DNA from 4 places in the Clostridium omnivorum genome. Region 2 is predicted to be linked to each of the others. Evidence: predicted binding sites of a transcription regulator. Region 2 holds the regulator's gene; each other region holds the start of a gene.
What was found. Region 2 encodes Rex, which represses fermentation and respiration genes when NADH is low (regulators of the CRP and FNR family bind a similar motif). Its sites were predicted from a motif close to ATTGTTAANNNNTTAACAAT; they were not measured.
Positions count from the first base shown of each region.

Region 1 (2,208 bases), 2.0 Mb from region 2:
ACCTATAACGATTACGTCATAATGCATATTTTATTCCTCCTCAAATTACGATACTTTTATAAATATCCATTAAATATTTTCTTTTTTAATATCTTGATAGGATTTAAGGTCTTTATAAAGATCTTCTTTAAATGGATTTCTCTTAGTTTTAATAATTGTATAAACTTCAAAAACTGCTACTGCAATATTAGAAGCAAGTGCAATAACACTTACGAACATATATGCTTTTGGATTATGTGTAGATGCAACCGCAAATTTACCTTCTGTAAAGACTTGTGGGACAGACATAACAACCATCATCCAAATAGCCAGTGTCTGTGCACGATGCTGCAGCCAAGCACCTTTCTTTATGAAGAATGCAGGTATTGTGCAAGATAGAAGTAGTGCTAATCCGCCATATAAAGCACGATCTGTAACACAATTATATAGGTATGCAAAGTTCCATAAGTCATAAGCTATAATCCAAAACCACATCATATCTGGCCAGATCATATCCTTTTGTTTATCAGTACTTACAAAGATTCCAAACCATCCGCAAATAGTTAATATATTTAGAATACCTGCAATACCATTTAAAATATTCCAAGTACCACCCATATAGGTCATACCGTTAATTACTTCATTCATTCCGCGAACTTCAAATTCACGAACAACAGCTTCAAGAATATTAATACTTAAAATAGCTGTAGGTAATATGTAATACCACTTCTTTCCTTGTATTTTCTTTGAAAAACGTAAGCCCATAAAAATTAGACAGCCAGCAAGTGCTGAATAAGTCTTTGCCCATTGAAACCAGTTAGCTGTAGATTGACCTGAATTTGGTCCAGAAGTTTTCGGCCAAACAAAGATAGTCAAAATGATTGGTAATACTACAAACATTACGATACCAGTTTTCTTGTTATAACGTCCAATCTCGTTAAAAAGCATTAACCCCCCTAACACTGCAAAAAACATTAACCAAGAGTACCATGGAATTGGTTGAAATAGAAACATAAATATTCCTCCTTAAATAATTTTAAAAACGTAACAAATGTTATATTTTCTGAAAACATAACATTTGTTACGTTTTCTTAATTTTATAATAATTGCTTGTTATAATATTGTCAATAGAATTTTATATAATTTTTCCAAAAATAAAAGTGATTTCTTATATGGTTTCTTTTACTTACTTTTTTCTGTATAAGAATTGTGGTAAAATGTTATGTAATACAAATGCTTTAAACACATTCGAGGTTAATATGAGAGAAAATGGTAAAAATAAGAGAAAACAAAAGATAATAAATGCTGCAATTGAGGTAATTCAAGAGAAGAACGTAGAAGAAGCTACTGTGCGAGAAATTGCAGAAAAGGCTGGATTAACTACAGGTTCTATATACCATCATTATAAAAATAAGGATGAATTGCTTTACGATGTAATAAATCAATCTATTCATTTTGTTCATAAACTTTCAGTAATGAGTGAGTCAAAAATAAAGGATAAGAATCAGGTTTTATCTGAAGTAAAAAGTGAGGTAGCACTTCGTCTGTCAAAAACTGATGAGCAAAAGCTTCATATCTTATTACTAAGTGATGTAATTTCAAGAAATGATGAAATGAATGAGAAGTACAAACAAAATTATGAAAGCATAATAAATAAAGTTGCAGATATGTTTTTTTATGCCTTTGGTATAGAAAATACAGAACTTAAAAAAAGTTTATCTGCAATATTTATAGCAGCATTAGATGGAATTGCAATTCAAACAGCTTTAGGTGTTTTACCTGAAACTCAAGATAAATTTACTGAAATATTTAACAATTTCTTTTCCCAGAGTGTTCCAATGTTTTTGGAAAAAGGCATGGACTTAGAAAAGGAATAAGAACTGCATCAGCTGATGCAGTTCTTATTTTTTATATTTTGATTTTATCTCTAAGTGCTTTTTCTCGCCAAGTTTATAAAGTTCCTCTTCCTCTTTAGTGGAAACCACTAATTCAGGTACTTTTGCAGGCTTATTATCCACCATATGCACCATAGTAAAAAAAGCTGTTAACGCCGTATCAGGTTCCGAATAATTATCTAATTCGTGAACTCCAATGCTTACCATTACCTGCATTGAAGATTTACCTACATAACAAAGCTGGGCCACACAGGTTACAATATCACCTATATGTATAGCTTTATGAAATACAATCTCATCAACTCTTGCAGTTACAACGTCACCTTTTGCATGC
Region 1 covers NZ_BRXR01000001.1:1,078,903-1,081,110, forward strand. Annotated here, with positions in the region: gene bsdE14_RS04940 (phytoene desaturase family protein) at 1-27, opposite strand, end outside; gene bsdE14_RS04945 (DUF5692 family protein) at 70-993, opposite strand; gene bsdE14_RS04950 (TetR/AcrR family transcriptional regulator) at 1,239-1,856, shown strand; gene bsdE14_RS04955 (acyl-CoA thioesterase) at 1,881-2,208, opposite strand, start outside.
Region 1: the regulator Rex is predicted to act here: its motif matches at 1,089-1,108, upstream of bsdE14_RS04945 (DUF5692 family protein).

Region 2 (2,208 bases):
TCTTACTGCTATTGGGGCATTCAAAGCTATGCTGTTTGCCAATGCTCTTGCCTCTTCCATAAGCTTTTCTGGTTCAAAAACACTATTAACTAAACCAATTCTCAAAGCTTCATTGGCATCTATCATTTTCCCAGTGAATATTAATTCTTTAGCCATTCCCATTCCTACCAGTCTTGCCATTCTCTGAGTGCCGCCAAAACCTGGAGTTATTCCAAGTCCAGCTTCTGGTTGTCCAAACTTAGCTTTTGTTGATGCTATTCTAATATCACATGACATAGCCAGCTCACAGCCTCCACCTAGTGTAAAACCATTAAGTGCAGCTATAACAGGCTTTTCTAAATTTTCTATTCTCCTAAATACTTTGTTTCCAAGTTTACCAAACTTTCTTCCTTCAACAACAGTCATATTCTTCATTTCTGAAATGTCTGCTCCAGCAACAAATGCTTTTTCACCTGCTCCTGTGAGTATAACTGCATATACCTCATCGTCTAATTCTACTGCTTCAATTACGTTATTGAGTTCCAATAGAGTTTCCGTATTAAGAGCATTGAGAGCCTTAGGCCTATTGATAGTAATTACAGCAATATTGCCCTCTTTCGAAAGAACCACGTTTTTTTCTTCCATGATAATCCTCCCATCACTTTTTCAGCCCAAGTTTGTTATATTATTAACAAGCTTGAAAAAAATAGTTGTTAATTTATACCTCAAATCCTATTATAGCTCTTGCACTATAGGAATTCAACAAAAAGAGTAATTATTTATAATATTTTTATAATTCTATTTTTCAAGGTTTTTTTGCTTAAAATTTTAATATTTTCACTAAAAACAAGGGATTGTTTATAATCTAACAAAGTTAAAGGACTAAATGCATGAATTTTACATTTAGTCCTTTAACTTAAATTATTTATTTTTATTCTTGGTCTTCTAAGTCTTTATTCTTTAAAAGATAGGATAAAGTCATAAGACTTTCACTCAAATGCACATTTTCTACAGTTACATCTTTAGGTACAATCAAATCTACTGGTGCAAAGTTCCATATTCCTTTAACCCCGCCTTCCACCAAAATATTGGATACCCTTTGTGCACTGTTCCGAGGTACGCAGATTATAGCTATATCTATTTCATTATGTGCTAAATAATCGCCTAAATTATCTATGTCATCGATTTCTACATCCCTAATCTTCATACCTACAAGCTTAGGATTTGTATCAAAAATGCCATTAAGAGAAAAACCCAATCTTTCAAATCTAGTATAGTTTGCAATTGCCTGCCCTATATTTCCTGCACCTATAATTATAGTTTTATATTCTCCTGTAAGTCCTAAAATCCCGTTGATTTCATTGTATAAATCTTTTACATTGTAGCCATAGCCCTGTTGGCCAAAATCACCAAAGCAGTTCAAATCCTGCCTTATTTGTGAAGCTGTAAAACCGATTCTTTCACTTAATTCTTTAGATGAGATTCTATCTACATCATTTTTTAATAGCTCTCCTAAATACCTCTGATATTTTGGTAATCTTTTAATAACTGCCATTGAGATATTCTTCTTTTTACCTTCCATAGCGCACCTCTTTCAAATTAACTTGTATGCATATATTAATCGATTTATTATCACATTCTACCTAATAGTATATTCTATTTAATAGTATTACTTAAATTTTTTTCACTGTCAATATTTTGACATAATATAAATGCCATTATTTCATATTCTAAATTAACTCCTTTAGCTTAAAATGTAAAGTATAATAAAACAATTTAAAGATTTTTTTTATTTTTGCTACAAAAATCACCCATTACATAGTAAAATATTTTGTGGGAGAGTGAACAGAATGATAGTTTTAAGTTGTAAAGATTTGCATAAGAGCTATGGTATAGATATAGTTTTAGATAAAGTAACCTTTAATGTTAATGAATGCGACAAAGTTGGTCTAGTAGGTGCCAATGGTGCTGGTAAAAGTACTCTTTTTAAAATTTTAACTGGAGAACTTTCACAAGATAGCGGAGATTTATTTATTGATAAGAATAAAAAAGTGGGTTATCTAGCTCAACACTTATCATTAGAGAGCAGCAATGTGATTTATAATGAAGTTTTAGGTGTTTTTAATCAACTTTTAGAGATGGAAGCCAGGTTAAAAGAATTAGAAATTAAGCTTAATGAACCCTATGATATTGCTAATCAGGAATATCACGATAAAATAATCAAGGAAT
Region 2 covers NZ_BRXR01000001.1:3,068,303-3,070,510, reverse strand. Annotated here, with positions in the region: gene bsdE14_RS14405 (short-chain-enoyl-CoA hydratase) at 1-624, opposite strand, end outside; gene bsdE14_RS14400 (redox-sensing transcriptional repressor Rex) at 911-1,561, opposite strand; gene abc-f (ribosomal protection-like ABC-F family protein) at 1,830-2,208, shown strand, end outside.

Region 3 (2,208 bases), 690 kb from region 2:
TTGAAACAAATGGTGTGCCTGTTTTAGGATTTGGTACAGATGAAATGCCAGCCTTCTATACTAGAAAGAGTGGTTTTGGTGTAGATTACAGAATAGATTCACCAGCAGAAGTTGCTAGTGCAGCTAAAGCAAAATGGGATTTAGGCTTAAATGGTGGAATGGTAATAGCAAATCCAATACCAGAACAATATCAAATGGATTACGATACTATTACTAATGCTATAGAGAGTGCTTTAAAAGAAGCTGAAGAAAAAGGTGTTAAGGGAAAAGAAACTACTCCTTTCTTACTTGCTAAAGTCAAGGAAATTACTGGTGGAGCTAGCTTAGAATCAAATATACAACTTGTTTATAATAATGCAAGAGTTGGTTCTAAGATAGCTGTTGAACTTGCTAAGCTTGAAAAATAGAAATTATTAATGATTCCATAGTTTTATACTCACATATATAGTCCGTGGCTCTGTTTATGAGACATGGACTATTTTTAAATCATAAGTGTTAATAAAATAACAAAGTCGCGAGGAGATATAAGGGGAAAAATGTTGAAAAATAGTTTAATAAGCAATGTCTAATTTGATAAAAGTGGAAAAGAATTTTATTGGTATTTGATGATTTTAACGTATATCTCCAACTTATCTCTGAAAACAATTACATAACAAGGCTTTGCACAGAAAAGTGATTAGAAAAATAATTTGTTAAAAAAATATCAAAAAACTATTGCATTCTTATAAAATATAATATACAATAAAGTTGGTTGTTAAAGTTTTAACTATCATTTGCACTAAAATTTAGTAAAGAGGTGTATAAATATGAAAGTAACAAATTTAGAAGAACTAATGATGAAGCTTGAAGAAGTAAAACAAGCGCAAAAGATATTCGCTACATATACACAAGAACAAGTAGATGAAATTTTTAGACAAGCTGCTATGGCTGCAAATAACTCTAGAATAAAACTTGCTAAAATGGCAGTTGAAGAAACTGGAATGGGAATAGTAGAAGACAAAGTTATCAAAAATCACTTTGCTTCAGAATATATATATAATCAATACAAAGACGAAAAAACTTGTGGAGTAATAGATAAGGATGAAGCTTTTGGTATAACTAAAGTTGCAGAACCTATTGGAGTTGTTGCAGCAGTAGTTCCAACAACAAATCCTACTTCAACAGCAATATTCAAAGCATTAATAGCTTTAAAAACAAGAAATGGTATTATTTTCTCTCCACATCCAAGAGCTAAGAATTCTACAATAGCTGCTGCTAAAATAGTACTTGATGCTGCAGTAAAGGCAGGAGCACCAAAAAATATTATAGGATGGATTGATGAGCCATCTGTAGAACTATCTCAAGTAGTAATGAGAGAAGCTGACATTACACTAGCTACTGGTGGACCAGGAATGGTAAAAGCAGCTTATTCATCTGGTAAGCCAGCTATAGGAGTTGGAGCAGGAAATACACCAGCTATAATCGATGAAACAGCACATATAAAGATGGCTGTAAGTTCTATATTATTATCTAAAACTTTTGATAACGGAGTTATATGTGCTTCAGAGCAAACTGTAATAGTTATGGACGAAGTATATAGCGAAGTAAGAAAGGAATTTGAGGAAAGAGGAGCTTACTTCTTAAAGGGTGACGAAATAGATAAGGTAAGAAAAGTAATATTAGTGAATGGTTCTTTAAATGCTAATATAGTTGGTCAAAAGGCAGCTAAAATTGCTGAAATGGCAGGGGTAACTGTACCTGAGGATTCAAAAGTTCTAATTGGAGAAGTTGAATCAGTTGAACTTGAAGAAGAATTTTCACATGAAAAGTTATCACCAGTACTTGGAATGTACAGAGTTAAAAGTTTTGATGAAGCATTACAAAAAGCTGTTAGACTTATTGAATTAGGTGGATTTGGACATACATCAGTTCTTTATACAGATCAAGTTAAATCAAAAGAAAGAATAGCTAAATTCGGAGCTACAATGAAAACTGGAAGAACTATAATCAATATGCCATCATCACAAGGTGCTATAGGCGATATATATAACTTCAGACTAGCTCCATCTCTAACACTTGGCTGCGGTTCTTGGGGAGGAAACTCAGTATCTGAGAACGTAGGAGTAAAGCATTTATTAAACGTTAAGAGTGTAGCTGAGAGGAGAGAGAATATGCTTTGGTTCAGAGTGCCAGAAAAAATATACTTTAAATACGGAAGCTTACCAGTAG
Region 3 covers NZ_BRXR01000001.1:3,754,852-3,757,059, forward strand. Annotated here, with positions in the region: gene bsdE14_RS17775 (pseudouridine-5'-phosphate glycosidase) at 1-407, shown strand, start outside; gene adhE (bifunctional acetaldehyde-CoA/alcohol dehydrogenase) at 807-2,208, shown strand, end outside.
Region 3: the regulator Rex is predicted to act here: its motif matches at 689-708, upstream of adhE (bifunctional acetaldehyde-CoA/alcohol dehydrogenase).

Region 4 (2,208 bases), 350 kb from region 2:
GCGTCCGCACTCTATACATTTTTCAGAATCTATATATGCTTTTCCGTGAACATGTACTATAGCTCCCTTTGGACATACCTCTGAGCATTTATGTGCTATACATCCTCTGCAGCTGTCAGTAACATTAAAACGCTGCACTGGACATTCGTCACAAGCTTCTCTAATAGTTTCTATTATATTTGGATTTTCTTTGTCGCCGCCCATTGCAAGTTTTACTCTATCACTAATGATAGCTCTTTCTTTATGCACACAGCAGCGAGTTCTTGGCTTGGAACCAGGAATAATAATTAGCGGTATTTTATCATAATCCTGCTCTAGGGTCCCATCAAGTGTCATTTTTGCTACTTCTCTTAATACTTCATATCTTAATAGTTGAACATTATTTTCAAACTTCCTCATTCCTAATCCTCCTTATAAGTCGGAGCACAGGGTAACTTAACCATGCCGATTTCCATCGGCAAGTGTCCGGGGTAATTCTTAACGCTAATTATCATTAGCTAAATTACCCGTTAAAGGTCATTTAGACCTTTAACCCCGTTAAAAGTCCATTTAGGACTTTTTAACTCCTTAGCTGCAATTCTATACTATAATATTGGAATTACATATTCGTTTAAAAATTCTTCCACAGTTTGCTCACTTACTGAAACAACCTGTCCACCATTAACTTGTACAGAAACAGCATTTGTACAATGACCAAGACAAAAAGAGCCATTTATTCTAACCTTATCTGACAAATCTCTTTCATCAATACATTTTTGTAGTCCCTTTATTACGTTATAGGAACCCTTAAGATGACATGCGCTTCCAATACAAACATTAATATTTACCATAAGTTTGCCTCCTATTTTTTATATAAATTTAGTATTCAAATTTAAAACTATATTGTAATCTTTTATGAATTATGTAATACTTATATATATAATATAAGTATAATACTTTGTTAAAATTTTATCAAGTGCTTTTATAAAGCTGTTTAGAAATTGCAAAAAAACATATTGCTGTTTAAACAGCTTTATGTTATTATCAAATAAAAGACCGACTGGTCGTTTTTTTATAGAGAGGTGATTATTATACCAAAGATAAGTGAAGAAAATAGGCAATCTAAAATAGAGTTTATAACTAATACGGCTTTAAAGCTATTTTCTAAAAAGGGCTTTTCTCTGACTACAATGGATGATATTGTTTCAGCTTGTAAAATGAGTAAAGGAGGCATATATAATTACTTTAAGAGTAAAGAAGAAATTTTTTTAGCAATAGCTGAAGAAAGATTTAATAAAAGGCATGAACTAATAACTACATTTCCTAATGATATAACTTGCACGGAAAAATTAATTCGATATTTAAGATGGATATTGGAAGGACTTTTTCATGAAGAGACTTCTATGAATGCTAGATTTACATTTGAATTTTGGTCTGTTATGTCAAGGAATAATGCAATTCCGGAAATAGTAAGCAGAAGGTATAAGCTATTTTATAATGATCTAGCAGATATTTTAAAAGAAGGTTTAAGTGAAGGCGAATTTCAATCAGATATTGATATAGATGCCATGGTGTATATAATTCTATCAACTACAGACGGTATAGGATATAGCAATAGTGTTATGGGATTACCAATAACAAAAGCTGTAGTAGAAAATTATATAGATATGATTTTAAAAAAGATAATTAAAAATTAATAAGTTAAGGTGGAGGGTAAAAATAATGGAGTTTAAAAGATGTACAGAAGTAGACATGAATTCCATGTATAGTGCTTTTAGCTTAGGTTTTTCGGATTATATAATTAAACTTGAAATGCCTCAGAGCATTTTTGAAATGCGGTTTTTCGGTCCTGAGGGTAATAGCTTGGAGTATTCCTTTATAGCAATAGATGAAGAAAAGCCTGTTGGAATTATATTAGGAGGAATCAAGCATTATGATGGAGTAAAGACTCTAAGGTGCGGAACTTTGGCTGTTGCTCCAGAATATAGGGGCAAGGGTATAAGTCATAAGCTTATGGAGCTTCATAGAGAAGAAGCAATAAAGCAGCAGTGCAAGCAGCTATTTTTAGAAGTTATTGTAGGAAATGATAGAGCTATTAATTTTTATAAAAAGCTTGGCTATGAAAAAATATATGACCTTAGCTACTTTTCTCATAAGGATGTAACTAGTTTAAGTGAAAAGTGCATGCTTCAGTTAAGTATACATGAAATTGATATTAAAGATCTGAGA
Region 4 covers NZ_BRXR01000001.1:2,716,673-2,718,880, forward strand. Annotated here, with positions in the region: gene bsdE14_RS12855 (4Fe-4S dicluster domain-containing protein) at 1-399, opposite strand, end outside; gene bsdE14_RS12860 ((2Fe-2S) ferredoxin domain-containing protein) at 585-830, opposite strand; gene bsdE14_RS12865 (TetR/AcrR family transcriptional regulator) at 1,062-1,676, shown strand; gene bsdE14_RS12870 (GNAT family N-acetyltransferase) at 1,702-2,208, shown strand, end outside.
Region 4: the regulator Rex is predicted to act here: its motif matches at 937-956, upstream of bsdE14_RS12860 ((2Fe-2S) ferredoxin domain-containing protein).